Regions from separate parts of the Pseudoalteromonas sp. AS71 genome, predicted to be linked through region 2. Evidence: predicted binding sites of a transcription regulator. Region 2 holds the regulator's gene; the other holds the start of a gene.
What was found. The regulator sigma-54, encoded in region 2, starts transcription at its own class of promoters, with help from an activator protein. The targets are predictions, from matches to a motif close to GTTGGCACGNNNNTNGNNT.
Positions count from the first base shown of each region.

Region 1: WNY98_RS19155 (DUF1328 family protein) is a predicted target of sigma-54. The motif match lies at 4,733-4,751, and genes of this name have one in related genera.

Region 1 covers NZ_JBBMQZ010000033.1:11,880-28,361, reverse strand. The annotation lists gene alaS (alanine--tRNA ligase) at 1-2,115, shown strand, start outside; gene WNY98_RS19175 (aspartate kinase) at 2,122-3,339, shown strand; gene csrA (carbon storage regulator CsrA) at 3,431-3,622, shown strand; gene WNY98_RS19165 (YcxB family protein) at 3,672-4,139, opposite strand; gene WNY98_RS19160 (hypothetical protein) at 4,272-4,463, opposite strand; gene WNY98_RS19155 (DUF1328 family protein) at 4,520-4,693, opposite strand; gene WNY98_RS19150 (OadG family transporter subunit) at 5,213-5,455, shown strand; gene oadA (sodium-extruding oxaloacetate decarboxylase subunit alpha) at 5,467-7,248, shown strand; gene WNY98_RS19140 (sodium ion-translocating decarboxylase subunit beta) at 7,262-8,392, shown strand; gene WNY98_RS19135 (aldo/keto reductase) at 8,528-9,499, shown strand; gene WNY98_RS19130 (hypothetical protein) at 9,513-9,689, shown strand; gene WNY98_RS19125 (peptidoglycan DD-metalloendopeptidase family protein) at 9,764-11,077, opposite strand; gene tyrS (tyrosine--tRNA ligase) at 11,388-12,587, shown strand; gene ampE (regulatory signaling modulator protein AmpE) at 12,682-13,626, opposite strand; gene mtnN (5'-methylthioadenosine/S-adenosylhomocysteine nucleosidase) at 13,627-14,334, opposite strand; gene WNY98_RS19105 (DUF2726 domain-containing protein) at 14,457-15,053, opposite strand; gene folE2 (GTP cyclohydrolase FolE2) at 15,169-16,089, opposite strand; gene arcB (aerobic respiration two-component sensor histidine kinase ArcB) at 16,321-16,482, shown strand, end outside.
Region 2 covers NZ_JBBMQZ010000001.1:47,560-64,041, reverse strand. The annotation lists gene WNY98_RS00365 (Do family serine endopeptidase) at 1-1,348, shown strand, start outside; gene WNY98_RS00360 (trypsin-like peptidase domain-containing protein) at 1,451-2,533, shown strand; gene murA (UDP-N-acetylglucosamine 1-carboxyvinyltransferase) at 2,620-3,879, opposite strand; gene WNY98_RS00350 (BolA family protein) at 3,893-4,150, opposite strand; gene WNY98_RS00345 (STAS domain-containing protein) at 4,156-4,449, opposite strand; gene WNY98_RS00340 (ABC transporter substrate-binding protein) at 4,442-5,122, opposite strand; gene mlaD (outer membrane lipid asymmetry maintenance protein MlaD) at 5,128-5,676, opposite strand; gene mlaE (lipid asymmetry maintenance ABC transporter permease subunit MlaE) at 5,690-6,469, opposite strand; gene WNY98_RS00325 (ATP-binding cassette domain-containing protein) at 6,469-7,284, opposite strand; gene WNY98_RS00320 (calcium/sodium antiporter) at 7,540-8,508, shown strand; gene WNY98_RS00315 (KpsF/GutQ family sugar-phosphate isomerase) at 8,512-9,483, shown strand; gene kdsC (3-deoxy-manno-octulosonate-8-phosphatase KdsC) at 9,484-10,035, shown strand; gene lptC (LPS export ABC transporter periplasmic protein LptC) at 10,032-10,586, shown strand; gene lptA (lipopolysaccharide transport periplasmic protein LptA) at 10,576-11,121, shown strand; gene lptB (LPS export ABC transporter ATP-binding protein) at 11,118-11,843, shown strand; gene WNY98_RS00290 (RNA polymerase factor sigma-54) at 11,913-13,412, shown strand; gene hpf (ribosome hibernation promoting factor) at 13,439-13,726, shown strand; gene ptsN (PTS IIA-like nitrogen regulatory protein PtsN) at 13,731-14,183, shown strand; gene rapZ (RNase adapter RapZ) at 14,202-15,047, shown strand; gene WNY98_RS00270 (HPr family phosphocarrier protein) at 15,090-15,362, shown strand; gene mgtE (magnesium transporter) at 15,494-16,482, shown strand, end outside.

The DNA.
Region 1 (16,482 bases), on a different contig from region 2:
TGGTCTATGGGTGATACTGGTCCGTGTGGTCCTTGTTCTGAAATATTTTATGACCATGGTGAACATATTTGGGGCGGACCTCCAGGTTCACCAGAGGAAGATGGCGACCGTTTCATTGAAATTTGGAACCTTGTATTTATGCAGTATAACCGTCAAAGCGACGGCACTATGCTGCCACTACCTAAGCAATCTGTTGATACGGGAATGGGCCTTGAGCGTATTTCTGCTATTTTGCAGGGTGTGCACTCAAACTACGAAATCGATTTATTTCAAGGCTTAATTGCCGCTGCTGCAAGTGTTACTAATGCACAAGACATGGACGACAAGTCACTACGTGTAGTGGCGGATCATATTCGTTCGTGTGCATTTTTAATCTCAGACGGTGTTATGCCATCTAACGAAGGTCGCGGTTATGTATTGCGTCGTATTATTCGTCGTGCTGTGCGCCACGGTAATAAGTTGGGTGCGCAAGGTTCGTTTTTCTATAAATTAGTTGCTGCGCTAATTGAGCAAATGGGTCAAGCGTACCCAGAGCTTGCTAAGCAACAAGAAATTATCGAAAAAGTATTACGCATCGAAGAAGAGCAGTTTGGTAAAACACTAGAACGTGGCTTAGCTATTTTAGAAGAAAGCTTAAGTGACCTTAAAGGCGATATTATACCGGGCGACTTAGTATTTAAGCTTTACGATACGTACGGTTTTCCAGCTGATTTAACGGCCGATGTTGCGCGTGAGCGCCAGATGACGATTGATCATCAAGGCTTTGAAGAGTGTATGGCTGTACAACGTAAAACAGCGCAGCAAGCAGGTAAATTTGGCGCTGATTACAATGACCAATTAAAATCAGATAAACACACTGACTTTAAAGGTTACGACAGTACGCACCACAGTGCGACAGTGGTTGAAATTTTTGCCGGTGGCGAAGCTGTACAGTTATTAGAAGATGGTCAACAAGGTATTGTAGTACTAGACCGCACACCGTTTTACGCTGAATCAGGTGGTCAAACGGGTGATACGGGTACTATTACGGTTGCTGGTGGCGAATTTAATGTTACTAATACAACTAAGCTTGGTAATGCTTTTGCTCACCACGGTACTGTACAAGGTCGTATTGGTGTTAACGATAAGGTTGACGCAACTATTGATGATACGCGCCGCGATAGCATTAAGAAAAACCACACAGCTACGCATATTTTGCACGAAGCATTACGCCAATTATTGGGCGATCATGTAGGTCAAAAAGGCTCACTTGTTCAATCTGATCGTTTACGTTTTGACTTTTCACACTTTGAAGCGGTTACTAAAGATGAGCTACGTGAAATTGAGCGTGTAGTTAATGACGAAATTCGTCGTAACTTTGCACTTAATACTGAGCTTATGGCTATTGATGATGCTAAAGCGAAAGGTGCTATGGCGTTGTTTGGCGAAAAGTACGATGACGAAGTACGTGTAGTTACTATTGGTGACTACTCTATTGAGCTTTGTGGTGGTACTCACGTTGAGCGCGCTGGTGATATTGGTTTATTCAAAATAGTATCTGAAAGCGGTATTGCTGCTGGCGTTCGCCGTATTGAAGCCGTAACAGGCGCAGATGCAGTTGCTTATGTTAGCGAGCAAGAGCAACAATTACATGATGTAGCTGCTTTAGTTAAAGGCGATAGCGCATCGGTACTTGAAAAAGTAACTGCATTGCTTGAAAAGTCTAAGGGTCTTGAAAAGCAAATTGCGCAACTTAACGATAAGTTGGCAAGTGCAGCGGGCGCGTCTTTACTTGACTCAATAGTAGAAATTAATGGCGTTAAGCTGTTAGTTGCAAACGTTGAAGGGACTGAATCTAAAGCGCTTCGCGGTATGGTCGATGACCTTAAAAACAAGATTGGCTCAGGTGTTATTGCACTGGGTGTTGCCAGTGGCGACAAAGTAAGCCTAATTGCTGGTGTAACTAAAGACTTAACAGGCAAAGTAAAAGCCGGTGAGTTAGTTAACCACATGGCAGGCCAAGTAGGTGGTAAAGGTGGCGGTCGTCCAGATATGGCACAAGCCGGTGGTAGTGAGCCACAAAACCTAGCTGCTGCACTAGATAGCGTAACAGCTTGGTTAACTGAGCGTACTTAAGCCTAAGTGGCGCTTATTGTTCAAAAATTCGGTGGCACTTCGGTAGGCTCAATAGAGCGAATAGAAGCGGTCGCCGACCTTGTTGTTAAAACCAGACAACAAGGGCATCAAGTGGTTGTGGTGCTCTCGGCTATGTCGGGAGAAACCAACCGCTTAATTAACCTCGCCAAACAAATCGATACTCGCCCGAGTAGCCGTGAACTAGACGTACTTATTAGCACTGGAGAGCAGGTTTCTGTATCACTACTTGCTATGGCTATAATAAAGCGTGGCCACTCTGCTGTGAGCTTGTTAGCCGATCAAGTCAATATTCTAACCGACAATATGTTTGGTAAAGCTCGTATTGCTGAGGTGGCTGCTACGCGTTTAAAGCATGAACTTGAGCATAACCGTATTGCTATTATTGCTGGGTTTCAGGGGCGCGATGTTGAGGGCAATATTACTACGCTTGGGCGCGGTGGTACCGATACATCGGCTGTAGAAATAGCTGCTGCAATAAAAGCCGATGAATGTCAGATCTATACAGACGTTGACGGCGTATATACTACAGATCCTCGTGTTGAACCTAATGCACGGCGAATGAGCCAAGTAACCTTTGCTGAAATGTTAGAGATGGCGAGTTTAGGGGCAAAAGTTTTGCATATTCGCTCGGTAGAAGCTGCAGGCAAGCATAATGTGCCACTTAGGGTGCTTTCGAGCTTTAATCCTGATGAAGGCACATTAATAAGTTTTGAGGAGAACGATATGCCAAGCAAGGTGGTATCGGGGATTGCGTTTAATCGTGACGAATGTTTAATTAAAGTCGATGGTGTGCCAAGCGGTACACAATATCTTTCAAAAATATTGAAACTTTTTGCTGATAATGGCATCGAAATAGATATGATTAATCAAGTTAATCATATCTTTGAAAAAATAGACTATGCTTTTACTGTGCACTCGAATGATTATCTGCAAGCACTTGAATTATTGAGCGAAGATCAAGCTCAACTCAGTGCTCAAAATATAAGCGGATTACCAACAGTCGCTAAAGTGTCTGCTGTTGGAATGGGTATGAAATCGCATTCTGGTGTAGCAAGTTTATTTTTTGATGCATTAGCGCAGGAAAATATTAATGTGGTTTTAGTCTCGACTTCAGAGATTAAAATTTCAGTTTTAATAGATGAAAAGTACCTAGAGTTGGCTGTTCGTGCATTACACAAAGCATTTTTAACAGAAAATGGATAGATTGAGAGTTTTTACTTACTTTTCAGTCTAATTTTCATTAGTATGTTTAAGCGGAATCTTATAATTTTTATTGGAACATGGGAGCAAGAGAATGCTAATACTAACTCGTAGAGTAGGTGAAACCCTAATGATTGGTGACGAAGTAACAGTTACTGTTCTAGGTGTTAAAGGAAATCAAGTTCGAATCGGTGTTAATGCACCAAAAGACGTATCAGTGCATCGTGAAGAGATTTACATGCGCATACAAGCTGAAAAGTCGAACCCTAATCCGGGCAATGCTTAATCAACACGTATACGTAGTTGAGTAATTAACTCAACTAGTCAAAAGCCACTCACTGAGTGGCTTTTTTGTTTATAAAAGCGAGTGTTTCTGGGGTTAATATCTGTTTTGAAATATACTGCATTCCGCTTTTATTTTTAATAATAATACCTTGCTGCGTATCTATTACTTCGCTTATGTCTTGCCAAGTTAGCTGAAAGCTTTTGTAATGATTAGCCGATTTAATACCTTCTTCATCAAAGGTAAGTATTACCTCAGAGCCTGATGCTCTGCTGAGCATTTGTCTGGTTACCCACCAAGGTCTGCGATAGTAAAAAGCGACGCACTCTAGTACACCTAGCATGATCATAAACGATCCTAAGTAATGATCGTTTAAAACATAAATGCCAAATAAACCAAGCGCAACCAGTAGTACAAGTAAAAAGTACTTAGGTTTGGCGCGTTTACTGTACGGGAGTGACTCATCAAAGCACTCATAAAAGTAGGGTTTATCTAGCGTGTAGGTTGTTGTAAATGCCATATTGCCTTGCTTTAAATATCGTTTTTTTTATTTTAACAAGCTAACCGCTAAATGAGCAGCTTTATAGTCAGTGATTTTATTACAGACACAAAAAAACGGCCCTAAGGCCGTTTTTTAGCGATACAAGAAGAATTAACAGTTAGTTTCTTCAGCGTTTACGCCTTCTTTAACATTTTCACATGCATCTTCTACTTTGTTTTGCACGTCAGTTACTGCTTCGTCAATACGTTCGCCTGCGTCTTCTGCATGGTTGTCTTCACAACCCATGATGAAAAAACTTGCGAATAGACCGATTAGTGCTGCTTTTACAGTTGTTGAATTCATAATGTAATTCCTTGTAAGTTTTAATTAAATTTTAGTGTGTTAGTTGAATGCTTTATCTACCTGGGCGATTTACCACGTAGTGCACCTGAAACTAATGAAATCACTAAAAGTACTAAAAAGATAAAAAATATAATTTTTGCTATACCAGCTGCGGCACCTGCGATGCCACCAAAACCTAACACTGCAGCGATTAAAGCAATAACTAAAAATGTAATTGTCCAGCGTAACATTGTTTTCTCCTTGGTTATCAAATTTGCTCATAATAACTAATGCCAGTTACATGCCAAAGTTTATTTTTTATTAATATCAATTGCTTATGTTTTTTGGTTGTGTTTTTAGTTATTTGTTAGTTAGTAACTTTTACGCTTTGTTATGTAAGTTATTCACACTGTTACAAATTGCTGGCAAAAATCCACTGAGAATAAATTTTTTGGTAAGACCAATTAACAATTAGTGCATGTTTTTGTACTTATTATAAAGTTTGGTGTGTATTTTTATTAAGTTGAATAGTTAATTAACAACTTCTATATAACTATTAGCTATAGTCGTTATTTCCCACGTGTATTGTAGGGCGCATGGTTGCTGGGTTATGGCATGTAAATAAGCTGAGTGTTATGTTGTTTATAGTTTAATTGGTTTTACCAATTTACAAGATGTAGACAAAGCGACTAGTTTTGTTATCATCCAGTGAATAAATATTTAATTAAATCGATTTTTTATTTTCGATATGGGTTTCAAGGGGGAGAAAAATGGATATAGGTGCTCTACTCACAACGGCTGGTAGCTTAATGCTAACTGGTATGGTTGGGGTGTTTGTATTTCTGTCGATATTAATTGGTGCAGTAACGCTTATGTCTAATTTGGTGACGCGCTTTAGCGAACCAGAGGCATCACCAGTTAAATCACCGTCTTTTAAATCTCAAGGTGTGCCTAATGAGCACATCGCTGCTATTAGTGCTGCCATTGCTCAGTACAAATCAAATAACAAATAAGGGGCACACACATGGCTAAATTAAAATTAACAGAATTGGTATTACGCGATGCGCACCAATCATTGCTCGCAACACGTATGCGCTTAGACGATATGCTACCTATTGCTAGCAAGCTAGATGATGCAGGTTATTGGTCTATTGAATCGTGGGGTGGTGCTACATTTGATTCATGTATTCGTTATTTAGGCGAAGATCCTTGGGAGCGTATTCGTGCGCTTAAAAAAGCGATGCCCAATACTAAACAACAAATGCTATTACGCGGTCAAAACCTATTGGGTTACCGCCATTACGCTGATGACGTAGTTGAAAAATTTGTAGAACGCGCGCATAAAAATGGCGTTGACGTATTTCGTATATTCGATGCAATGAACGATGTACGCAACCTTGAAACAGCGATTAAAGCGGCTATAAAAGTAGGCGCACACGCTCAAGGTACTATTTCGTATACAGTTAGCCCTGTTCATACGCTTGAAATGTGGCTAACTCTTGCTAAGCAATTAGAAGATTTAGGTTGTCACTCAATTTGTATTAAAGATATGGCGGGTTTATTAAAGCCATACGATGCTGAAAAACTAATTAAAGCACTTAAAGAAACGGTATCGGTTCCTATTGCTATGCAGTGCCATGCTACAACGGGTTTAAGTACTGCTACTTATCAAAAAGCGATTGATGCAGGCATTGACATGCTTGATACCGCTATTTCATCTATGAGTATGACTTACGGACACACTGCTACTGAAACTATTGTATCGATAGTTGAAGGTACCGAGCGCGATACTGACCTTGATTTAAATCACCTAGAAGAAATTGCTGCTTACTTTAGAGATGTACGTAAAAAATATGCGGCATTTGAAGGTAGCTTAAAAGGGGTTGATGGTCGTATTTTACTAGCTCAAGTACCTGGTGGCATGCTTACAAACATGGAAAACCAACTTAAAGAGCAAGGCGCGGCAGATAAGCTTAATGAAGTTTTACTTGAGATCCCACGCGTACGTGAAGATCTTGGCTTTTTACCTTTAGTAACACCCACGTCGCAAATTGTAGGTACTCAAGCAGTACTTAACGTGCTAACTGGTGAGCGTTATAAAACAATCACTAAAGAAACTGCTGGCGTATTAAAAGGTGAATATGGCTTAACACCAGCACCAATGAATAAAGAGCTACAAGAGCGTGTGCTTGATGGAGCTGAGGTTATTATTTGTCGCCCTGCAGATAACATTGCACCAGAGCTTGCAACGCTTGAAGCTGAATTATTAAAAGAAGCGCAAGAGCAAGGTTTAACACTTGCTGATGATCAAATTGATGATGTACTAACTTATGCATTGTTTCCACAAGTTGGTTTGAAGTTTATTAAAAACCGCAACAACCCAGATGCATTCGAGCCAGTACCTTGTGTTGAAGATAAAAGCAGTAAAGCACCTTCTAAATCAACTTCAAACAATAACGGCGTAAAAGCTGAGCAGTACAGCGTAAAAGTAGATGGTAAAGTTTACGACGTAGTAGTGGCGCAAGGTGGTGAACTTAAAGAAGTAACCTTAAAAGACTCTGAGCACATTCCCCAGTCGGCTTCGGTAGCATCAGGCGAAACGCTTAACGCACCTCTAGCCGGTAATATTTTTAAGATTAAAGTAAAAGCTGGGCAAGTTGTTAACGAAGGCGATGTAGTGATTATTATGGAAGCCATGAAAATGGAAACTGAAATACGCGCTACGCATACCGGAACAATTGCTGAAGTGTTAGTTAGTGAAGGCGATGCTGTAACTACCGGCGACGCTATGATTGCATTAGCTTAGGAGTAAATAGAGGATGGAAGGTATTTTAAACCTCTGGAATGCGACAGGCATTGCTAACTTTACAATCCCATCGTTAATAATGATTGCGGTAGGGTGTTTATTACTGTTTTTAGCGATAGCTAAAGGCTTTGAACCACTATTATTACTACCTATTGGTTTTGGTGCGATTTTAACAAATGTACCAGTGGCAGGTTTGTCAGACCCAGGTGGGCTTTTGTACTACGTTTATTATGTGGGTATTGATACGGGGATTTTTCCGTTATTGATATTTATGGGAGTAGGGGCGCTAACCGATTTTAGTGCGCTTATTGCTAATCCACGTATGTTGCTATTAGGTGCGGCTGCACAGTTTGGTATTTTTGCGACTCTGTTTGGTGCGATATTATTAAACTATGTGCCAGGCTTTGAGTTTACTTTACAGGATGCATCGGCTATTGCGATTATAGGTGGAGCAGATGGACCTACTGCAATATTTTTAGCGTCAAAACTGGCACCTGATTTACTTGGTGCAATAGCGGTAGCCGCATACTCATACATGGCACTTGTGCCAATTATTCAGCCGCCAATTATGCGTGCGTTAACAACTCCAGAAGAACGTAAAATAAAAATGCCAGAGCTTCGTAAAGTATCTAAAAAGGAAAAGATTATTTTCCCTCTTATGGTGCTTAGCTTAACGGCTATGTTTTTACCGGCTGCTATACCGCTGGTAGGTATGTTTTGTTTAGGTAACTTAATGCGAGAGTCAGGTGTTGTTGATAGATTAAGTAACAGTGCTCAAAACGAAATCATCAATGTTACAACTATATTTTTAGGCTTAGCTGTAGGCTCAAAGCTTGCTGCAGATAAGTTTTTAACTGTTGAGACGATTGGTATTTTAGTACTTGGCGCACTCGCGTTTGCAATTGGTACGGCATCTGGCGTATTTATGGCAAAAGGACTTAATCGCATATCTAAAACACCTATAAACCCATTAATAGGGGCGGCAGGTGTATCGGCTGTGCCAATGGCGGCACGAGTAGTAAACAAAGTAGGTCTTGAAAGTAATCCTCATAACTTTTTACTTATGCATGCAATGGGACCAAATGTTGCGGGCGTTCTTGGTAGTGCAGTTGCTGCGGGTATTTTATTAGCACTTGTTGGTTAAATTAATTTTAATCCAACCGATTAGCGCAGTTTACTGCGCTTTTTTTTGTTCTTAATTTCTTCGCCGCTAAATGGTTTCTTGTTCAGCGCTTTTTGTTTACAGTAACAGCTCTTCAAAATTTTAAGGATAGTTATCATGCTTCACACACCTTTAGCAAAGCACTTACCTCATGTTAGTAAACTTGTATTCGGATGCATGGGTCTGGGCGGCGGTTGGAATAAAGACGCAATTACTGATGCACATGTTAAGCAAACTCATGAATGTATAGATAATGCTATTGAAGGTGGCATTAACTTTTTTGACCATGCTGATATTTATACTTTTGGTAAAGCTGAGCAGGTTTTTGGTAAAGCATTAAGTGAGCGACCAGAGCTTAGAGAGCACATGTATATTCAATCTAAGTGTGGGATTCGTTTTGAAGATGACTTAGGACCAAAGCGCTATGATTTTTCGGCTAAGTGGATTGAGCAATCAGTTGAAGCATCCTTGAAGCGATTAAATACAGAGTATTTAGACGTACTTATGCTACATCGTCCTGATCCTCTCATGGAAGTTAACGAAATTGCTCGTATATTTAGTTGCTTAAAAGAAAGCGGTAAAGTGCGCAATTTTGCAGTATCTAATATGCAGCAGCACCAAATGAATTTTTTACAGCACGCACTTGATATGCCTATTGTGGCTAATCAAATTGAGGCTAGTTTGCAAAAGCATCAGTTTGTTGATGAAGGTGTATATGCCGGTAACAGTGACGGTAAAGATCTTAATTTTACACCAGGTAGTATTGAGTACTGTCGCCATTTTGAAATTCAAATTCAAAGCTGGGGCAGTTTATGCCAAGGTTTATACAGTGGTAGTGATTTATCAAACGCATCGCAGGCCGATATAAACACGAGTCTTTTAGTTAATAAACTGGCTGCACTTTATGATACTTCTGCTGAGGCGATTGTAATTGCCTGGTTACTTCGCCACCCCGCATCTATTCAGCCTATTATTGGAACAACTAATGCTAAGCGTATTAAAGCCTCTTGTGATGCTGTAAACGTAGAGCTAACTCGTGAGCATTGGTATGCACTTTATGTAAGCGCTAAAGGGCATGAGCTACCATAAGTAGGGCGCTAATATGAATATATTCGTTATTTTAATTGGATTGTTTGTCGCGCTGGCGATACTCATTCCACTGCTTGAAAAATATCAAAGTAAAATAGGGCTTGCTGGCGCAACCAAATACAGTAAATATATTTGGCCGCTAGTGATGGTATCTTTAGTTATTCAGCTCATTTATGTATTAATGAATTGATGGTTTATAGCGTATACAAAAAAGCCTTTGCAGATTTAACCTGCAAAGGCTTTTTTAATGTTTATTAATAAGCTTTATTTTAGTGCTAACTGTAGCTCGCGATTGCGCTCAAGTTGGGCAATAAAGTTATCTGCAATCGGTTTAAACTTAGCCAGTTCTGAGCGAGGTAATGGCTCTGACTTAGGAAGTTTAACGGTTTTAGGATTACGATGAACGCCATTTACTAAAAACTCATAGTGTAAATGCGCGCCAGTAACACGACCAGTAGAACCTACAGTACCAATTTGTTGGCCCTGTTTAACTTTTTGGCCTGTTTTAACCAGTTTCTTATTTAGGTGTAAGTACTTAGTTACATATTGTGTGCCATGGCTGATAAATACGTAGTTACCGTTGTACTTGCTGTAACCCGCTTTAACTACCTTACCGTTACCTGATGCGACTACTGGTGTGCCAGTGCGTGCTGCAAAGTCGATACCACGGTGCGCTCTAACTTGCCCAGTAACAGGATGAAGTCGCTTAGGATTAAAGCTAGAACTAATATACTTAAAGCTTACAGGTGCACGTAAAAAGGCTTTTTTCATGCTACGCCCTTCAGGCGTATAAAAATTGCCGTCGGTATGGCGAATCGCTGCAAAGCGCTGACCTTGGTTTACAAATTCAGCGGCAATAATTTTACCGGTACCAATAAACTCGCCATCAACATAATGAGACTCGTAAATTAAGCCAAATAAATCGCCTTTACGAATATCATTTGCAAAATCAACATCCCAACCAAATATGTCAGCAAAGTTCATTATTTGGCGCTCGCTTAAACCTGCCGCAATTGCTGAAGTCCAAAAGTTATTAGATATTTCGCCGCCAGCGGTTTTAGTTAGCGTTTCAATTTCTTTACTATCGATAGCTGTATCGTAATTACCTTCGTCGTTTAAGGTAACAAATAAAGTATCTGTTTTTGAAATTACATAACGCAGTTGAGCCAAAGAGCCATCTTCAGCAGTAGCAAAACTGAGTACTTCACCTGGATGAATTTTAGTTAGCTTGCGAGTCTCTGCATTAGTGTTAATTAGTTTATGAAGCGTTTGAGCTGAAAAACCAGCACGCTTAAAGATAATTGCTAAATTGTCGCCATTTTTAACTTTATGATCGACAAAGTCGTATTCTGGTAACTTTTCTGCTGCTTGCTCTGAATTTAGCTCAGTTAATTTTTCGTTGTCATCAACTTTAACTTGTAACTCATAGCGCTTACCAATTTCTAGTGCATTTGCACTATTGTCTTTGGATGCAGTGGCTTTTTCAGAAGGAAGAAAGGCTAAGCCAACAATAGCAGAAACCAAACCTAGAATAAGCAATTTGTGTTTTTTGGGGAGCGTGTGAACCACGTGAACCATAACGTGCCTTTTCTGCTGTCAAGATAATAAATACGTAATATTGCAGGATATACTTAATAATGTGCGAATACTAGTGTTTTGTAGATTTAAACTACGCTAAAATCAGGGGTAGAAAGCCTTTTTTAACGTCCTATCTAACTAAGACTCAATTCATTTAGTTTAGTTGCCCTAATAACTTAAAAAGTTATTTTAATTAGATAGAAATTTGTTATGTTAGCTACATATATATGTTCGGTTTAAACCTTAATAAAAACCGTGATTACAAGTAACTAGTCGCCCCTTCGTAGGCAGAATTTTGGAGTAATACAAAGTGGATTTACAAACCGCTCTAGCAGAGATAAAACGCGGTGCAGAAGAAATATTAATTGAAGACGAACTAGTTGAAAAACTAAAGTCGGGCAAAAAGCTAAAAATAAAAGCAGGCTTTGATCCTACAGCACCTGATTTACATTTAGGGCACACTGTACTAATTAATAAAATGAAAACCTTTCAGGATCTAGGTCATGAGGTTATTTTCTTAATTGGTGACTTTACTGGCATGATTGGCGACCCAACAGGTAAAAACGTAACGCGTAAACCACTTACTCGCGAAGACGTATTAGCCAATGCTGAAACATATAAAGAACAAGTATTCAAAATTCTCGACCCTGCTAAAACCACTGTTGCATTTAACTCTACTTGGATGGAAAAGTTAGGCGCTGCAGGTATGATAAAACTTGCTGCAAACCAAACCGTAGCGCGCATGCTTGAACGTGATGACTTTAAAAAGCGTTATGGCAGCGGTCAACCAATTGCAATTCATGAGTTTTTATACCCTCTGGTACAAGGTTGGGATTCGGTTGCACTAGAGTCTGATGTGGAACTAGGTGGTACTGATCAGCGCTTTAACTTACTAATGGGTCGTGAGCTACAGAAAGTTGAAGGCCAAAGGCCGCAAACAGTATTAATGATGCCATTACTTGAAGGTACTGACGGCGTTCAAAAAATGTCTAAGTCACTTGGTAATTACATTGGTATTACTGATGCGCCAAACGATATGTTTGGTAAAATAATGTCAATTAGTGATGTGCTAATGTGGCGTTATTACGATTTATTAAGCGCGCTTTCTATTGAAGAAATTGCAGCTCAAAAAGAGCGTGTTGAGCAAGGTACTAACCCGCGCGATATTAAAATAGAACTAGCTAAAGAGTTAATTGCTCGTTTTCATAGTGAAGCTGATGCACAAGGTGCACATGATGATTTTATTCAGCGTTTTCAGAAAAAAGCGTTACCAGATGAAATCCCTGAGCTGACAATCACTATTGCAGAAGATACTATTTTAATTGCTAACTTGCTTAAAGAAGCAAATTTAGTAGTTAGTACGTCAGAAGCAATGCGCATGATTAAGCAAGGTGCAGTTAAACTTAACGGTGAAGATAAAATCACTGATACCAAACTTGAAGTAGCAAAAGGTACAACGGCTATTTACCAAGTAGGTAAACGTAAGTTTGCAAACATCACTGTAGCTTAAATACAGTATGAAACTAAAAAACCAGCCTAGGCTGGTTTTTTTGTGCTTGTATTTTGGGTCTGTAAATAGTTACGAGGTAGCCACTAAATAGTCACTAAATCACTTTTAATATTTCAATACTTACAATTACTAACAACCAAAATACACGGGCCTGATTTAACCTATTAATTATTACAGGCACATCCTCGGGGGTAGGTAATCTATCAGCACCAATACGCATTTTATTAAAGCGAGTACCCAAATAAACCGCAGGCCCGCCTAGTTGTACTCCAAGTGATGCAGAACATGTACTGAGTAGCCAACCAGTATTAGTTTGATAAAAGTGCCTGCCGTAATGCTTTATGTAGTGCATGCTTTGTTTGCTCGCTCTACTTGCTGCAATAGTTAAAGCCAGCAAGCGCATTGGAATATACTCAATAATAAACAAGAGAATTTTAAGCGGTTTTAAAAAGTAGCTATTTGGGGGTATATCACTACGCCAGGCTTGTTGTATTAAAGTAAGTAATCGATAGGCGAGAGCAGCAATAGGGCCAAAGGCTAAAAATATAAATATAACTACGAAATAGTATCGAGCAGTGCGCAGTATTAAACTCTCAATTAATGCTTTGATAATACCAGGAGATGAAAGCCTATTAACTTCACGGGCAAGCAGTGGTTTTAGTAATTCGCGTGCCGTCGATTTTTGATTTTGTTTAGTTAGCTTTGCAATACGGAGCGCTTTTTTATCAATACTCTTACTTTCTAAGCATAAGTATAAAATAAGACCTGCGAGTAATTCAGGGTAAAAAGCAAACTCAAGCAATAACACGACTATAATGAGAATAACACTTAAAATGAGCGTGCTTGCGAGTATAGCTGCTAAATATTGATAGCTTTTAGGTTCTTTGCGTTTGTATATACGCTTGCCAATAGCACTAAAAACCGCGCTTAACGCTGTATTAGGATGATACCAGCTAACAAGAGGAATAAAGCGCTCAGCAAGGAGCGCTAGTATGAAGGCAATAAAGTCCAAGTGGTTTTGAACAATATTGCTAAGCATTTAAAGAGACACTGCAGTTAGCTTTTCTAAAAGTGCGACAACCATTTTAGATGAGTTGATTGATGCTGTTTCTAGGTATTCTTCAAATGATTGTGGTGACTCTTTACCTGCAATATCAGACATTGAGCGAATAACAACAAATGGCGTGTTAAGCGTAAAACACGTTTGTGCAATTGAAGCGCCTTCCATTTCAACGGCAAGCATTGTAGGAAAATCACTGCGTGCTTTATCAATACGTACCGGATCACACATGAAGGTGTCGCCAGTACAAATTAAGCCAACAAGTGTTTTAACATCACTGATTTGTTCGATTGTTTGTTGTGCTGCTTCTACTAATTTTGGGTGAGCTGCAAAGCCTGCTGGCATTTGAGGTACTTGGCCAATTTCGTAGCCAAAAGCAGTAACATCTACATCGTGGTGACGTACTTCTGACGAAATTACTACGTCGCCAACACTTAGTGATGGATCGAATCCACCGGCAGAGCCTGTGTTAATTACGCAATCAGGTTTGAAGTTATCAATCAGTAAGGTGGTTGCAATCGTTGATGCTACTTTACCAATACCAGATTGAACAAGTGTTACTGTGTTACCAGCCAATTCACCAGTATAAAAAGTGAAACCTGCTTTAGTTAAAATTTTTGGGTTTTGCATCGCTTCACGTAAAATTTTAACTTCTGGCTCCATTGCGCCAATAATACCAACATTCATAATGTTTAATTCCTGAGTTTGAATCACTTGATTATACGTGAAGTTAGCAATAAAAAACAAAAAAGCGAGCTTGTTTTTGAGCTCGCTTTAAATACTTTTTAGGAGAGTATTTAATTTGGTTTTTAAATTTCAGCTAAAGCAGTTGTTTGTGCTTTAGCTTGAGAAGGTGAAAGTACCGCTGGCTTATGTGAGCGATTACGAACAGGGCGCTGCGTTTGTGTTGCTGCAGGCTTACCAAGTTTAAACATAATTGCATCGCGTACTTCAGAAGGACGGTAGCCCGATTTAACTTTCATACGAATATGTGGAATACCCGCAGACTCTAATGCACCGTTTACAAACCAGTCGCGTTGAGCTTTGTGGCCATCTTTATTGGCATTGTTAACTAGGTCAACAGCCGCAACAATAGTAAGTTTTTCTTTGTCGATTAATACAAAGTCGAGTTGCTTATTTTTAGCTTTAACTAAAGCAGCACGTTTAGATTTAACAGAAAGACCTTGCTTACAGTCAATAACGTCAATTAACTTAACGCGACTAACAACTTTATATTGATCGCCAACAGCTCGTTCTAGAAGATTTAAAAAAGCGCCTTCAACCTGAGTGAAAACAGTTTGCTTGCGGGTAAAAGGATACGGGTTTCCGCCATCGTCATTAAATTTTGACGCAACAACAGAGGCCCCGACAACTAACACTAAGATTAATAATAAAGCGAATTCCATACGGTAACTCCATAACAACAAATTGACACTGCTCAAATAAAGCAATTTACGTGCCTAAAAAGTATGGGTTATAAAATAAATACCGTTTGTTTTTAAAAGTGAAACTACGCAGCAATTAAGCTTTGTAGCCACTTTCAATGCCTTTAACCGCAATAGCTACAGCATCGTGTGCATGTAGTGATTCATAATGGTTTATTTGCAGCCAGTAGTCGCTGTAATTACCATCCTCCAGCAATGCTTTTATTTTACGTGCGGCATCTTCACAAAACATAAGGTTTTGGCCATTTAAACGGGCAAATTCTTGCTCGTCTTCGCGTTTTACTGCCGCTTGTACAGGCGTTTTAAGTTCAGCTTCAAGGGTATTAATTAGCGTCACAACGTCAAACTCTTGAATATTGCTATCAAGCTTTACTTTTACGTTTGCAATAGAGCGCTGCGAGTGAGGTGTCGCTACAATACCTTGTGTAGTGCCTAGCCACTCGTGGACATCTTTTTGGCTTAAGGTTTCTTGGTTAAACTTTTCGTTAAACGCATTTTGTATAAGCTGGCGCGCAAGTGCCGCAGAGCATGGGCACGTTGAAGAATAGGTAACATCTACGGTTAGCTCGTAGCTAATAATGTTATTTTCAATTGTACTGGTAAGTACAACTGGGTAGCTTTTCCAGCCCGCTTTACCACTTAATAGTGATTTACGGCGTAGCGGTAATTCAAATTTAAATTCAATTTGTGCTTTATCGCTTAGCCCTTCGTGGCTAGTTATAAAGGTATCGAGTGCTTGCGCTATTGTTTGCGGATTAACTTGCTGCTCGGTTGAAAGCAGGTCAAGTGCCAAAAATAGGCGTGACATATGAATGCCTTTGGCATCTTCTTTATGCAAATTAACAAATGCACGGGCTTTAGCGTTTACTGTTACCGGTGATAAGTCTCGCGATTCAAAAATAAATGGCAGTTCGATTTCGCCCATGCCAACCCAGTCTAATTTACCTGTTTGTAAAGCGGGTGCTGTGTCTGCTATATCTGGCATATTGGTTTGCATGTGCGCTACTCGTATTTGGAGATAATAAAGCGGGGCATTTTACACTAAATAATTTATTGCTGAAATGATGAGTTGAGGAGAGAAGCAAAATCAAACATGAAAAATTCTGTTTTTATCGCACAACATGAATATAGGGAGAAGAAAAATGCTAAAATCTGGGTAAATGGTATGTTTATACATGCGCATTGCCTTCTTTATATTTAAGCACACAGCTAAGAGATAAAATTACGTATGACCGATTATTCTTTGAGCCCATGGGCTCGGGTACTTTCCAGCTCAATAACGCGATTTGGTGAATTTAAAACCGCAGCTATTTGTTACACCTTATTTTTAACTGTATCTCTTATTTTATCGAGCATGTTTTATTATGTCGCGATTGGTGAATTGCATCTT
Region 2 (16,482 bases):
AATGAAATTATCACTTATCAGCGCAGCTATTCTATCTACAAGCTTATTAATGAGTCCTGTAGCGTCTTATGCAAAAATGCCAATTGCAGTAAATGGTCAACAACTACCTACTCTTGCTCCCATGCTAGAGCAAATATCTCCTGGTGTTGTAAGTATCCAAGTTTCAGGCTCTAAAGAAGTACGCCGCCGTGCAGATCCACTCGAATACTTTTTTGGACAACAGCAGCCCCGCAGTCAAAAACGCCAATTTAGTGGTTTAGGCTCAGGGGTAATTATTAATGCCGATGAAGGCTATGTGGTAACTAACAATCATGTTATTCAAGATGCTGAAAAAATGGTAGTTACCCTCGAAGATGGCCGTGAATTTGAAGCAACTAAGATTGGTACTGATACTGAGTCTGATATCGCTCTTTTACAAATAGACGCCGATGACTTAACTGAAATAAAACTCGCAAACTCAGATAGTTTACGAGTGGGCGACTTTGCGGTCGCGATTGGTAATCCATTTGGACTTAGCCATACAGTAACATCTGGTATTGTTAGTGCTCTTGGCCGTAGTGGTTTAAATATTGAGGGCTACGAAGATTTCATTCAAACCGATGCTGCTATTAACCAAGGCAACTCTGGTGGTGCATTAGTTAACTTAAACGGTGAATTGATTGGTATTAACACTGCTATTTTAGGTGCTTCTGGCGGTAACGTGGGTATTGGTTTTGCCATTCCATCAAACATGATGAAAAACTTAGTTGATCAAATTGTTGAACACGGTGAAGTACGCCGAGGTTCGCTGGGTATTTCTGGCCGCCCACTTGATGCAGGCCTTGCTAAAGCGCAGCAACTTGACGTTAAACAAGGTGCTTATGTAATGCAAGTAATGGACGACACTGCTGCAAGTAAAGCAGGTATAAAAGCAGGTGACGTAATTGTTAGCATTAATGGCGGTGATATTAGTGGTTTCCATGAACTACGCAGCAAAATTGCTACGCTAGGTGAAGGCCGCGAAATAAAACTTGGTATTTACCGCGATGGTAAAATTAAAACGGTAAAAGTAACTCTTGATGGTGCATCAGGTGTTACAGCGACTGGCGAAGAGCTGCATCCTGCGTTCCAAGGCGCGACACTTGAAAACGTGCAAAAAAATAGTAATAAAGGTGTTGAGGTTACGTCTGTAGACCCTCGCTCACCTTCTGCCCGTGTTGGCCTTGAAGAAGGTGATATTATTATGCAAGTGAATCGTCAACGAGTAGAGACTATTCGTGATATGAATAAGATTATCGAAAACACCAAAGGTAATATCGTACTTGGCGTGCAACGTGGTCGTGAGTCTATATTTATTTTAATTCAGTAATAAATAGCACTATTAATGTAATAAAAATAACAGTGGCACTTGCCGCTGTTATTTTTTTTATGTCATCATAAAGAGATTGCTCACTTACATAATAAGAAAACTGTGCTGAAATTAATAAAATTTATTCTTCCCCCTTTATTTGCAGGTCTAAGTATTGCTTTTTTAGTGGTTTTTTTCAGCCCTAATATGCGAGCCGCCTTACTTCCTAATGTTCCCCTTCCAAGCGCGATGAGTGCGAGTCACCTGAGTTTTTCTGATGCAGTTAAACGAGCAGCTCCTTCTGTAGTTACTATTTTTTCAGAAAGCATTTCCAAAGAACCTCGTTATAAAAGAAAAAACACAGTACAAGAGCTAGGCTCTGGCGTCATTATGTCGCAAGACGGTTATATTCTTACTAACTATCATGTTGTTAATAATGCAGACCAAATTATGGTTATCTTAACCGATGGCCGACGCTTTTTTGATGTGCAACTCATTGGTTTTGATACTATTACTGATTTAGCCTTACTTAAAATCAATGCAGATCACCTCCCAGTGATTCCCGTAAACGATAGCTATGTATCAAATGTAGGCGATGTTGTACTTGCTATAGGCAACCCGCTTAACTTAGGGCAAACAATCACTCAAGGCATTATTAGTGCAACGGGTAAGCAAAAAATTACAGATAGCCCTTACAATAACTTATTGCAAATGGATGCAGCTATTAACGTGGGCAACTCCGGCGGCGCATTAGTTAACTCCAATGGTGATTTAGTCGGCATTACTTCTGCACAATTTAAAACGCGTGAGAACTTGAATATTCAAGGAATATTTTTTGCGGTTCCTTACTCACTTGCTAAAAAAGTGATGGGTAAACTCATTCGTCACGGTCGGGTTGTGCGCGGCTATTTAGGCTTTGAAGGCACAGCAGTAGATAGTACGGGTAAAGAAGTAAACGACAGCCTAACGCCGGTTACCGGCATGCGTATTACTAATTTAGACCCTTTGGGGCCAGCATGGCAAGCAGGCATTGAAGAGCAAGATATCGTCATTAAAATTGCAGGGCTTTCGGTAGCAAACCCACAAAAAGTGCTTGAAAAAATAGGTAATACGGAGCCCGGTAAAGAAATAGAATTTGAGCTATACAGAGATGGCAAAATAGAAAAAATCATGGTGGTGGTAGCTGAGCTTGAAACAAAGCTTTAAAAAAGAGTAATACCAATCGTCAATAAAAAGGTCGGATAGCAATTTGCGTATCCGACCTTTTTTAAATAGCTTAACTAGTTATCTACTTAGCTACTTCTACGTTTAATGTTTGCACCCAACGCACTTAGCTTATCTTCAATGCGCTGATAGCCTCTATCAACGTGATAAATACGGTCAACAACCGTTTCACCCTGTGCCACTATACCCGTTAAAATTAAGCTAGCTGAAGCGCGTAAATCGGTTGCCATCACTTGCGCACCCGTTAAGCTTTCAGTCTCACCACAAATTGCGGTATGCCCTTCTAAACGAATATTAGCGCCCATACGCTGCAACTCTGGTACATGCATAAAACGGTTTTCAAAAATCGTTTCTGTGATCGTTGCACTACCATTTGCTACTACATTCAATGCTGTAAACTGAGCTTGCATATCCGTAGGAAAACCTGGGTGTGGAGCTGTTTTAATATTCACGGCTTTAAGTTCTCGGCCGCGCATATCAAGATAAATACTATCGTTATGTACTTCTAGGTGCGCATTCGTAGCACGTAGCTTTTCAATCACAGGCTCAAGAGAATGAAAGTCTGTATTTTTACAAAGTACTTCACCGCCAGCCATTGCTGCTGCGACTAAAAACGTCCCAGTTTCAATTCGGTCAGGTAAAATACTGTGTTCACAGCCAGCTAAACGCTCAACGCCTTCAACTTCAATGCGGCTAGTACCTGCACCTGTGATTTTAGCGCCCATAGCAATTAGGCAGTTAGCTAAATCAATTATTTCAGGCTCGCGTGCCGCATTATCAAGTATGGTTTTACCATCAGCGAGGGCCGCTGCCATTAATAGGTTTTCGGTAGCGCCTACACTTACCATTTCCATAAAAATTTCAGCGCCTTTTAAGCGACCATTAACCTTGGCATTAATATAACCATTTTCAACGTTTATTTGTGCGCCCATGCGCTCCAAACCTTGAATATGGATATCAACAGGGCGAGCTCCAATAGCGCACCCACCAGGTAAAGACACTTGAGCCTCACCAAAACGTGCAACTAGAGGGCCTAATGCAAGCACAGAGGCGCGCATTTGCTTTACTAAGTCGTAAGGCGCTAATGTTTTATTAACCGTTGCACCGTCAATTACTAGCGTATCGCCCTGCCAATTAACATCTGCACCTAAAGTTTTTAATAAGGCTTCAGTGGTCACTATGTCTCGAAGACGCGGTACATTAGTAAATATACTTTTACCATCAGCTAATAGTGAAGCAAATAAGATAGGAAGTGCGGCATTTTTAGCGCCCGAAATAGTCACTTCACCAGCAAGTGAAGTGCCACCTTGAATTACAAATTGATCCATTAGGAGGCCCTAGTTATTGCGGTAAAATGAATTTTTGTTCACGCTTCCACTCTACAGGAGTAAATGCACGAATAGATACTGCGTGAATTGTCCCATCTGAAATTGTATTCATTAATGGACCATAAACTAGCTGCTGCTTTTTAACTCGGCTTAAACCGTCAAAGCATTCGCCTACTGCAACAACTTCATAATGACTACCATTGGCTTTTACATGTACTTCAGCTAATTGAAGTTCTTCGCGTAATAATGTTTCGACTTGGCTAGTTTCCATAACTCTCACTCAAATAGGGTTGTAACCTGACCCAATTGCATTAAATTTTGCAATTGCTCAGGTAGGTTTTGCAATTCAAGGCGAATGCCTTGCTGCTTTAATTCTGCAAAAGAGTGAATTAACCAAGCTAAGCCTGCTGTGTCAACCCTTGATACTCCACTTAGGTCGAAATAGATGATTTTATGCTTAGTTAATAACTTATTGTTCAGAAGCTGTTCATCGCCAATTGAATTTCGAGTAAGCTCACCGCTTACTCCAAAATGTTGTCCATCAACTTGGCTTATTGCCAATTTAGTCATTCGAGTTACTGCCTCTAAACTGAACTGGTAGCTGACTCTTTTGCTCTAAAAGGTTACTTACATTATCAATACCTTGCTGACGCAAAATACCTTGCAGCTCGCTTTGCTTTGCATCCAGTAAACTAATACCTTCGGCAATCATATCGTACGCGCGCCATTCACCGTCGCGGTCTTCGCGTACTTTAAAATCGATTCTGATATCAGGTTTACCGTCTTCAATAATTTTAGTCTTAACAACAACGACGTCTTTACCTTTAAACGCTTGCTCTGCACCAAACTCAACTTTCTGGTTTGTGTATTGAGTAAATACACCTGCATAAGTAGCAACTAAGTACTCTCTAAATACACCAATAAAGCGTTGAATTTCTTTAATTGCTTTGGCCTTTTCAGCCTCGTCGGTAATTGCACGAACTTTAGATACTTCACTGCCAAGTACACGAAGTGCTGCATATTTATAGTCGATATAAGGCATTAATTCTTCTTCGACTATTACGCGAAGGTATTCCTGATCTTTAACAATTAATGGCTGATCTTTTTTAATGCGCGCAAATGTATTATCGGCAACTTGGCGTACCATTTTATTAGGATCGACTAATTTCACATCTGCTGCACTTACGCTTTGAGTTAGCGTCATTGTGCCAATTGCTACAATAGCTAAAAACTTTTTCAACATAATAATTACTCACTACCTTGGTTGAATAAAAACTGCCCGATTAATTCTTCAAGTACAATGGCAGACTTAGTATCAGTGATTGAATCGCCATCACCTAGTGCTTTACTTTCCACGCCAAATAAATCGTCAATTGCTTCATCTTGCTTGTTTTCTGTCACTGTTTCGCCTAAACAACGTTGCTTAGCAGAATCTGGAGAAATTACAGGGTGAATACCTAAGTACTGCTCACCTAAAATACCCGACGTTAAAATAGAGATTGAGCTTGTGTCTGAAAAACGACATAAGTACTGTGCGTCAATGGTCATATTAACGACTGGTAAAAACTCTTGTGGGTGAACATAAATTGATTCAACACGGCCAATTACAACACCACCTACTTTTACTGGCGCACGCGCTTTTAACGAGCCGATGTTTTCAAACTTGGCATTAAGCGTATATGTTTCGCCAGAGCCACTAATACCTGAATTGGCAACTTTAAGTGCAAGCATCGCAAAAGCTAAAATGCCAAGTGCTACAAAAAAACCAACTAAAATTTCTAATTTCCGTGAATTCATTATCTATACCCTATTAGCTGGTAAACATTACCGCTGTCAAAATAAAGTCAAAACCTAAAACTGCTAATGACGAATGAACAACCGTTTCGGTGGTTGCTTTGCTGATCCCTTCTGAGGTCGGCACACAGTCATATCCTTTATAAAGCGCAATCCAGGTCACCACTATGGCAAATACAAAGCTTTTAATAATACCGTTTAGTATGTCTTGCTGAAACGACACTTGCGATTGCATGATTGACCAAAAACTACCTGTATCAACACCCAGCCAATCTACCCCCACTAAATGAGCGCCTATAATTGCTACAGCTGAAAATATCAATGCAAGCAATGGCATGCTTATAAAACCCGCCCAAAAGCGCGGTGCAATAATACGTTTTAGCGGATCGATTGCCATCATCTCAAGTGATGAAAGTTGCTCTGTTGCTTTCATTAAGCCAATTTCAGCGGTCAAAGCGCTACCTGCGCGTCCTGCAAATAATAATGCAGTAACAACCGGGCCTAGTTCTCGCAATAAGCTCAGTGCCACTAACGGCCCTAAACTATCCTCAGCGCCATAACCAACCAATACGGTGTAACCTTGTAAAGCCAACACCATACCGATAAACAAACCCGACACCATAATAATGAGTAACGATTGCGAACCAACCATATAGAGCTGGCGAACAAGTAACGGTGTGCCTTTTTTAAAATTAGGAACATGCGCTAATGCACTAAACAGCATATAAGCAGAACGACCAAGGGCCGCAAAGCGTCCTAGCGTTTTATGTCCTAGCTTTTGAAATAAATCCAACATTATGCTTTTTCTCCAAGTAGTTCGTCTGCATAAGCCTGAGCCGGAAAATGAAATGGTACAGGACCATCCGACAAGCCTTTTAAAAACTGTTGAACTAAAGGAGATTCATGATTACGCATTTCATCTGGAGTACCAGAACCAATTACCCCTTGATCGGCGATAATTATAACGTGTTCGGCAATACTCATTACCTCTGTTACATCGTGCGTCACGATTAAAGACGATAAACCTAATACTTCGTTGAGCGACTTAATTAGCTTAACCAATACGCCCATCGAAATAGGATCTTGCCCTGCAAATGGTTCATCGTACATGATTAGCTCTGGATCAAGTGCTATAGCGCGTGCAAGTGCAGCACGCCTTGCCATACCGCCGGATAACTCAGATGGCATTAAATCTTTAGCGCCACGTAGTCCAACCGCTTGCAGCTTCATTAATACAACTAATCGAATAAGGTCTTCACTTAGCTTTGTGTGCTCTCTTATAGGAAACGCAATATTGTCAAATACCGACATATCAGTAAACAGCGCACCACTTTGAAAAAGCATGCTCATTTTAGTACGTGCTTCGTATAACTCTTTACGAGACATTTTAGGAATGCTGCCACCTTCAAATAAAATATCACCTGAATCTGGTTTAAGCTGACCACCAATTAAACGCAACATAGTGGTTTTGCCAATTCCGCTTGGCCCCATAATCGCAGTAATTTTACCTTTAGGAACGCTAAAACTCATATTTTTATATATGGTTCTATTGCCTCTCGAAAAGCTAACATCCTTGACTTCTACTATTGATTGCGACAAGTCGCTCTCCATAAAAATGTTCACTAGTGCCCCTATTTTAAAGCTTTTTTGTCAAAGATGGAAAAAACAATTCGTAAGATTTTGTAATACACCCATGAAAAGGATTATAAGACTCGCTCAAAACAGCTTAACCCCGGCTTAAATTTTTAAATTAGCTGTTTAAAAGCAACATTGTTACCTAGTTGACCTTACTCTTTTATTTATACTTTCATCTTGGCTTTTGTTACTATTCGCGCCATCCGTATTTTGTATAACTGGCTTAACACAATGGTTACCTCGTTTGTTATTTTAATTCTTGGTTTTGCAGCTCTTGTTTGGAGTGCCGATAGGTTTGTTTATGGGGCTGCGGCTCTTGCTAAAAACTTTGGTGTACCTACACTTATTGTTGGTTTGACCGTTGTAGCCATGGGCTCTTCAGCCCCTGAAATGATGGTTTCAGCCTCTGCCGCTTTGGCTAACAAAACCGACACAGCCGTTGGCAATGCTGTTGGCTCTAATATTACAAACATTTTACTTGTGTTAGGTATCACTGCTCTATTTCGCCCTCTTTCAGTTTCATCTAGTACGTTAAAACGTGAAATGCCATTAGTGATGCTCGTATCTTTAGCTACTTGGTATGTGTTCTCAGATAACTACTTTTCATTTAGTGAAGGTGTTGCGCTTTTAGTTGGCTTTATCGTATTCATCGGTGGGTTAATCATTGTATCTATGCGTGCAAAAAACCAAGATGACCCATTTGTCTCAGAAGCCTGCGACGATGTACCAAACGATGTACCTACTAAAAAAGCGGTATTTTGGTTAATTGTCGGCATGATACTCTTGCCGGTTAGTTCTCATTTTTTAATCGGCTCAGCTGTAGACATTGCTAAATACTTCGGCTTAAGCGACTTAGTCATTGGTTTAACAATTATTGCCATTGGTACTAGCTTGCCTGAACTTGCCGCCTCGGTTGCAGGTGTACTTAAAAATGAAAATGATTTAGCACTAGGTAATATTGTTGGCTCAAATATATTTAATATTCTAGCGGTATTACCACTTGCAGGTATCATTAACCCTTCTGCCATTGACCCATCATTAGTAAGTCGAGACGTATTAATTATGATTGGTGCAACACTTGCTCTTATTATTATGTCATTGAACTTTAGAGGCACCCAGCGTATCAATAGGGTAGAAGGCGGCTTATTGCTAATAGCGTTTTTGGGTTACCAAGGGTATATTTTTAGTCAAGTAGGGTAAATGATGGCAACGCTAAACTTTATTGAACAAGGCCTTCGCGTTTTAGATGTTGAGCGCCAAGCACTTAGTGATATTGCACAATATGTAGATGAAAATTTTCATAACGCGTGCCAATTAATGTACGACTGTGAAGGCCGTATTATTGTCATTGGCATGGGAAAATCAGGCCATATTGGCAATAAAATAGCGGCAACCCTTGCAAGTACTGGCAGCCCAGCGTTTTTTGTTCACCCTGGTGAAGCAAGTCATGGTGATTTAGGTATGATCACTAAAAATGACGTGGTTATGCTTATTTCTAATTCAGGGGAAACCAGCGAAGTTTTAAATATCATTCCGGTTTTAAAACGACTTGGTGCCAAAATGATAGCGATGACTGGCAATACACAATCAACCATGGCAACCCTTGCTAATGTACATGTGTGCATTAAAGTAGAAAAAGAAGCTTGTTCATTGGGTCTAGCCCCTACATCAAGTACCACTGCAACGCTTGCGATGGGCGATGCCATGGCAGTTGCATTATTAGAAGCTCGCGGCTTTACAGCTGATGACTTCGCGCTATCTCACCCAGGTGGTAGTTTAGGCAAGCGCTTATTACTTACTTTAAAAGATGTTATGCACAGCGGCGCAAATACACCTATTATTGATGTTTCACAAACAGTTAAAGATGCTCTAATAGAAATGTCAGCTAAAGGATTAGGCATGACAGCCATTGTTGATGAAAATCAGCAACTCGTAGGGTTATTTACCGATGGTGACTTACGTCGCATTTTAGAACAAAGAATTGATATTCATACAACACAAATAGATGTTGTTATGACTAAGTCATGCACTACAGCTACGCAAGATATTTTAGCCGCTGAAGCGCTCAATATTATGGAACGTAAACGTATAAATGGCCTAATCGTCGTCAATGAGAAAAACCAACCTATTGGCGCATTAAATATGCAAGACCTATTAAAAGCAGGAGTGTTATAAATGCAATTTGAAGAACTCTATCAACCGCTGAGCGATGATGCAAAAGCACGCGCTAAAAAAGTAAAACTACTTATATGCGATATTGATGGTGTATTTTCTGATGGCCGTATTTACCTTGGCAATCAAGGTGAAGAGCTAAAAGCATTTAATACAAAAGATGGTTTTGGCATTAAAGCACTTATAAACAGTGGCTTTGAAGTAGCTGTTATTACTGGTCGTCATTCACAGATAGTACAACAACGTATGAGCAGCTTAACCGTACAGCATATTTATCAAGGCCAAGAAAATAAGCTCATTGCCTATCAAGAATTAAAAGATAAACTCAACCTTAGCGATGGACAAATTGCTTATATTGGTGATGACGGTCCTGACATGCCTGTTATGGAGTTAGTAGGCTTTGCCGTTGCAGTAAATGATGCCCACCCTCTTATTAAGCGTTTGTCACATTATGTAACGCAAATGCCTGGTGGTTTTGGCGCTGTGAGAGAACTCACCGATTTGCTCATGCTTGAAAATGGTAAAGCATTGACTACACAAGGCACTAGTTCATGAATGCAGCGCGCATAATATTAAGCGTTTTATTCATTAGCTGTATGGTTTGGCTTTGGTACCCTTATTTTACACAAACAAATATTGTGCCTCAGGCTGAGCCTGAAGTTGTTGCTAAGCCTGATTACATAGCTATTGAGCTCAAACAGACAGCCTATGATGAGCAAGGTAAAATTAGCCACAAAGTCACTGCGGCTAAAATGGAGCTATACCAGCAATTAGGTTTCACGTTTTTTGAAAAACCCATTTTTACTTTATATAACGAGCAACAAACGTGGCAAATAAATGCAGACGAAGCAACATTATATGAAGATAAACAATTAATTTTAGAAGGTAATGTGGTTGCCAAAAATTTAACCGATAACGCCATGATAGACAAAATCAATGCTGATAATATTCAGGTTGATATAAAGTTATTAACAATGCGTTCGGAGCAACCCGTCATTATCACTGGACCCAATTTAAAAATCACCGGTAAAGGCCTAGAAGCCGACTTGAAAACCGAAGTGATAAAACTAATTAACCATACGCGAACCATATATTATGACCAATAAAATATTAAAATCACTTATAATTCCTACACTTATACTAGCGTTTAATAGTAGTGCTGCAGAGCAAAACACGCAACCTGCTGCCAATCAAATTTCAATAAGTGCCGACAAGCAAGAAGGTCAATTGAAAGCTAATGTGGGTATTTTTGAGAAAAACGTTGAGATTATTCACGGTAATCGCCGCATTACAGCCGATCGCCTCGAAGTACACAAACGTGATGAACTTGGTGATAATAAACAATTATTAATTGCCACAGGTAGCCCTGCGCACTTTGAAGAAAAGCAATCAGACGGCACGACTATGAGCGCCAGTGCTGACGAAGTACGTTATGATGTATCTAAGCGTTTTTTAACGCTTGTTGGTAATGCACAAGTATCGCAAGCCGGACAAAAAATAAATGCTAAAAGCATTACCTACGACATAGAGCAGCAGCTCATCAGTGCCGAAAAAGATGAAAACTCAACTGACCGCGTTCACACAATTTTAGTACCGATCGAAACTAAAAAAAGTAAAAAAGGCGATAAAGGTCAACCATGAGCACATTAAAAGCAGAACTATTAGCAAAAAGCTATAAAGGTCGTGAAGTTGTAAAAAACGTCGGCCTTGAAGTACAAGCTGGCAGTATAGTTGGCTTACTTGGCCCTAACGGTGCAGGTAAAACAACGACTTTTTATATGATTGTAGGGCTTGTTCCTAGCGACAAAGGTAAAATATCTATTGATGATAACGATATTACTCTTTTACCTATGCATAGTCGTGCTAGATTAGGCATAGGCTACTTACCACAAGAGTCATCGATTTTTAGAAAGCTGACTGTTTATCAAAACTTAATGGCCATTTTAGAAACGCGCAAAGAACTAAATAAACAAGCCAGAGAAGACACGCTCAATAACTTATTAGATGAATTTAGCATACAACACATTCGTGATAGCCAAGGTATGGCATTATCGGGGGGAGAACGTCGTCGTGTAGAAATAGCACGAGCGCTGGCAGCAGATCCTAAATTTATATTACTGGATGAACCGTTTGCCGGTGTTGACCCTATTTCGGTATTAGATATAAAGAAAATAATAGAACATCTTAAAAATCGTGGGATTGGTGTATTAATTACCGACCATAACGTAAGAGAGACCCTTGATGTTTGTGAAAAAGCCTACATTGTTTCTCATGGGGAGCTGATTGCATCAGGTACTCCAGAACACGTATTAAATGATAAAACAGTACGCGATGTTTACTTAGGCGAGCAATTTAGGCTGTAACATTTACGCCATGTCTTTAAGCATCTGCTAGTATTAATTATAACAACATAAAAGGATTGTTAGAGATACATGAGGCAATCACTACAGCTGCGCATGGGCCAGCAACTTACAATGACTCCACAGTTGCAACAAGCTATTCGTTTGTTGCAACTCAGTACATTGGATCTCCAGCAAGAAATACAAGAAGCTCTCGACAGTAATCCACTATTAGAGGTTGAAGAGGCAGACTATTCCGAAGACGCTGCTGGTAAAAACGAGCAAAAAGCTGATACCGATGACATAACTGTTAGCGCATCTGCTGATGATGCTCCGAGCGAATACGAACAAGATACTGGTGAAGCACTTGCAAAAGACACGCTAAGTGACGACATGGCTATGGATGTCAGTTGGGATGAGTACATGAGTGCCGCTCCTGCAGCCTCATCAGGTCCAATGCCTGAAGACGAATCAATATACCAAGGCGCCTCTACTGAAACGCTCCATGAGTATTTAATGTGGCAATTACAACTAACGCCATTTAGCCCTACAGACGAAGCTATTGCTATTGCTATTGTAGAAGCTGTCGATGATTCAGGTATTTTAACACTAAGCTGCGAAGAGATTTTAGAAAGCTTTAATCAAGAAAACGAAGATGATAACGAAGTCGAACTTGATGAAATTGAAGCGGTATTAAAACGCATCCAACTGTTTGATCCTGTTGGTATTGCTGCACGTAGTTTACAAGAGTGTTTGTGTATTCAGCTTAATCAATTTGATAAAGAAACACCTTATATTAATGAAACGAAAATGATTTTAACCGAGCATATTGATCTATTAGCAGCTCGCGACTATCGTACATTAATGAAAAAAACTAAGCTCAAAGAAGAAGAGCTTAAAGAAGTAATGACACTAATACATACTCTCAACCCAAAACCTGCAGATACTATTGTAAGGGAAGAATCTGAGTATGTTATTCCTGATGTGTCAGTTAAAAAAATTAAAGGCCGCTGGGTTGTCGAATTAAACCCAGATAGCATGCCTAAAATTCGTGTTAATAGCCAATACGCAGCAATGTCTCGCACTGTAAAATCAAGTGGCGACAGCCAGTTTATTCGCTCACATTTACAAGAAGCTAAATGGTTTATTAAAAGCTTAGAAAGTAGAAACGACACGCTATTAAAAGTTACTAATTGTATTGTTAAGCAACAACAAGGCTTTTTTGAACATGGCCCTGAAGCCATGAAACCAATGGTTTTAAATGATGTTGCTGAAATGGTAGAAATGCACGAATCGACAATTTCGCGTGTGACTACTCAAAAGTACATGCATACACCCCGTGGTATATTTGAGCTTAAATATTTTTTCTCAAGCCATGTAAGTACTGAAAACGGTGGTGAATGTTCATCTACAGCAATACGTGCGCTTATCCGAAAATTAATCGCAGCAGAAAACTCAGCAAAACCATTGAGTGATAGCAAAATAGCGGATATATTGGCTGAGCAAGGAATTAAAGTAGCGAGACGTACAATCGCAAAATACCGCGAATCTCTTGCTATTCCACCGTCAAATCAGCGTAAAAGTCTGATTTAAGACGCTAAACTAAGAGGGTAATGCTTATGCAACTAAACTTAACTGGTCGTCACGTAGAATTAACCGATTCACTAAGAGACTATATTAATACTAAATTTGCGAAGCTTGAAAGACACTCTGATCATATTAATAATGTTCATGTCATTCTCGATGTAGAAAAATTAAATCAAAAAGCAGAAGCCACAATACACGTAAGCGGTGCTGAGCTATTTGCCTCTACAGAACATCAAGATATGTATGCCGCTATTGACTCGTTGATCGACAAGCTCGATCGCCAAGTAATCAAACACAAAGAGAAGCTTGCTCGACACTAATATGATGAAATTAAGTTCACTTATATGCCAGGACTGCAGCAAAGCTGCGGTCCTTTTTAATAGCAAAAAAAGAATTTTAGAGTTCATTAGCGAACTTGCTCACGACAAACTTCCGTATTTACCGCAACAAGATATTCTTAATGCTTTAATGAGCAGAGAGAAATTAGGTAGTACAGGTATAGGGCGTGGCATTGCTATTCCTCATGGAAGAATGAGCGGTGCAGAAGAGCCTTTGGCTTTAGTGCTCGTTAGCGAAACTCCAATAAACTTTGATGCAATCGATAATCGCCCTGTTGATATTTTTGTCGCACTCATCGTACCAGATGGCGATAACCAGCAGCACTTAAAGACTCTAGCAACCATTGCTGATAAACTAAACAACAAAGATTTTTGTAAACAGTTACGCAGTGCAAAATCTGATACTGAGCTTTACCAAGTTATTGTCGATCAATCATAGTTTTATAAAGGGTGTTAAATGGAGTTAATTATCATAAGCGGCCGTTCTGGTTCTGGAAAGTCGGTTGCTTTACGCGTTGTAGAAGATTTAGGCTATTATTGCGTAGATAATATTCCAGTTAACTTGCTTCCTTCATTAGTTCGCAGTGTGTCTGATAGCTACGATAAAATTGCTGTTAGCATTGATGTGCGAAACATCCCTAAAGAGCAAGATGAATTTAACGATATTCTTGAATACTTACCAGGCTTTGCAAATCCTACGTTATTTTATTTAGATAGCGACGATCAAACGTTGATAAAACGCTTTTCAGAAACACGCAGGTTACACCCACTATCAATTGACTCGCTGCCTCTTGATTTAGCCATCAAAAAAGAAAAAGAATTACTTGATGTATTAATCACCCGCGCCGACTTTATGATAGACACAACTGATTTAAGCGTTCACCAACTTGCAGAATCTATTCGTGAAAAGATTTTAGGTAAAAAAGATAAGCAACTAATTGTCACGTTTGAATCGTTTGGTTTTAAACACGGTATACCAAAAGAAGCCGACTATGTATTTGATGCACGCTTTTTACCAAATCCACATTGGGAACCTGAATTAAAACCTTTAAATGGGTTAGATCAACCCGTTAAAGATTATTTGGCCAATCACAGCATAGTGCAAAAATTCACATGGCAAATTCAAACATTTGTACAAACGTGGTTACCGCATTTAGAAAGAAATAACCGCAGTTATTTAACCATTGCTATTGGGTGTACAGGCGGGCAACATCGCTCTGTGTATTTAGCGCAAACTATCGGTGAAAGTTTTGCAATGACACATCCCAATGTAAAAATTCGCCATCGCGAGCAAGAAAAATAATATAGCTGAATAATCACCTGTTCAGCTTAGGTAGAGTAAGTTATGCATTATGAAGATACCTTTTTAATAAAAAACAAATTAGGCTTACACGCCAGAGCAGCTACTGTGCTTGCGCAATTAGCAGTACAATTTGATGCGACAATCACATTATTCCAAGATGACAAAGAAGCAGCAGGCGATAGCGTACTTGCATTAATGTTACTTGAAAGTAGCCAAGGAAAAGAAGTTAAAGTTGTTTGTAAAGGCCCTGATTCTGAGCAAGCTTTACACGCTGTTGGAGAATTAATAGCACAACGCTTTAATGAACAAGAATAATCTGTTTTATAAAAACAATATTCGCATTACTAGTGCTTCAATTAAAACAGATATATAAAATAAATAGGTTAGTAACGCCAGTTAACTCACCTCCCCCCATAAAGTAATATAACAATTTATAAAGGACGCCAATGCCAGAAGCTTTTGAACAAGATTATCCACTACAGCAACTAAAGCAGGTGACGAAGTCACTCAATAGTGGTCAATTTGTTCAAGTTAGGCGCATGCTCGCAAAAACGGCTCCTTGTGATACCGCATTATTATTAGAATCATCACCGCATAAAATTCGCCGACTGCTTTGGCAATTGGTCGATCCTGATGTGCAGGGTGATGTTCTTGAAGAATTATCTGAAGATGTTCGTTTAGGCATTATTGCCCAAATGGAACCTAAGCATATTGCCGCCGCAACTGAAGACATGGGCCACGATGACTTAGGTGAAGTATTACGTAGCCTGCCAGATACCGTCTATAAAGACGTTGTTAGCGCGATGGACATTCAAGACCGTGAACGTGCCACGCAAGCACTGTCATATCAAGAGCGTTCAGCAGGTGCGCTAATGAACACCGATACGGTGACCATTCGCCCTGATGTAACACTCGATGTTGTACTTCGTTATATTAGACTGCGTGGTGAGTTACCAGAGGGTACAGATGATTTATATGTTGTTGATAAACATAACTGCTTTATAGGCGCTTTATCGCTGAGTACATTATTAACTAATCCGCCAGAAAAAATTGTCCGCGATTTAATGGATGAAGATTGTGAGTCTATCCCAATCTCAATGGATGAAAGTGAAGTAGCGCAATTATTTGAGCGTCATAATTGGATATCGGCCCCAGTGGTGGACGATAACGACCAACTCCTCGGTCGTGTTACTATCGATGACATCGTTGATGTAATCCGAGAAGATGCCGAGCATAGCTTATTAAGCCTAGCCGGTCTTGATGATGAAGAGGATACATTCGCGCCAGTACTAAAAAGCTCTAAAAAACGCTCAGTTTGGCTAGGAGTTAACTTACTAACCGCACTTGCAGCTGCTTTTGTAGCTAGCTTTTTTGAAGGCACTTTAGATGTGCTCCCTATTTTGGCTGTGCTTAACGGTATTGTCCCTTCTATGGG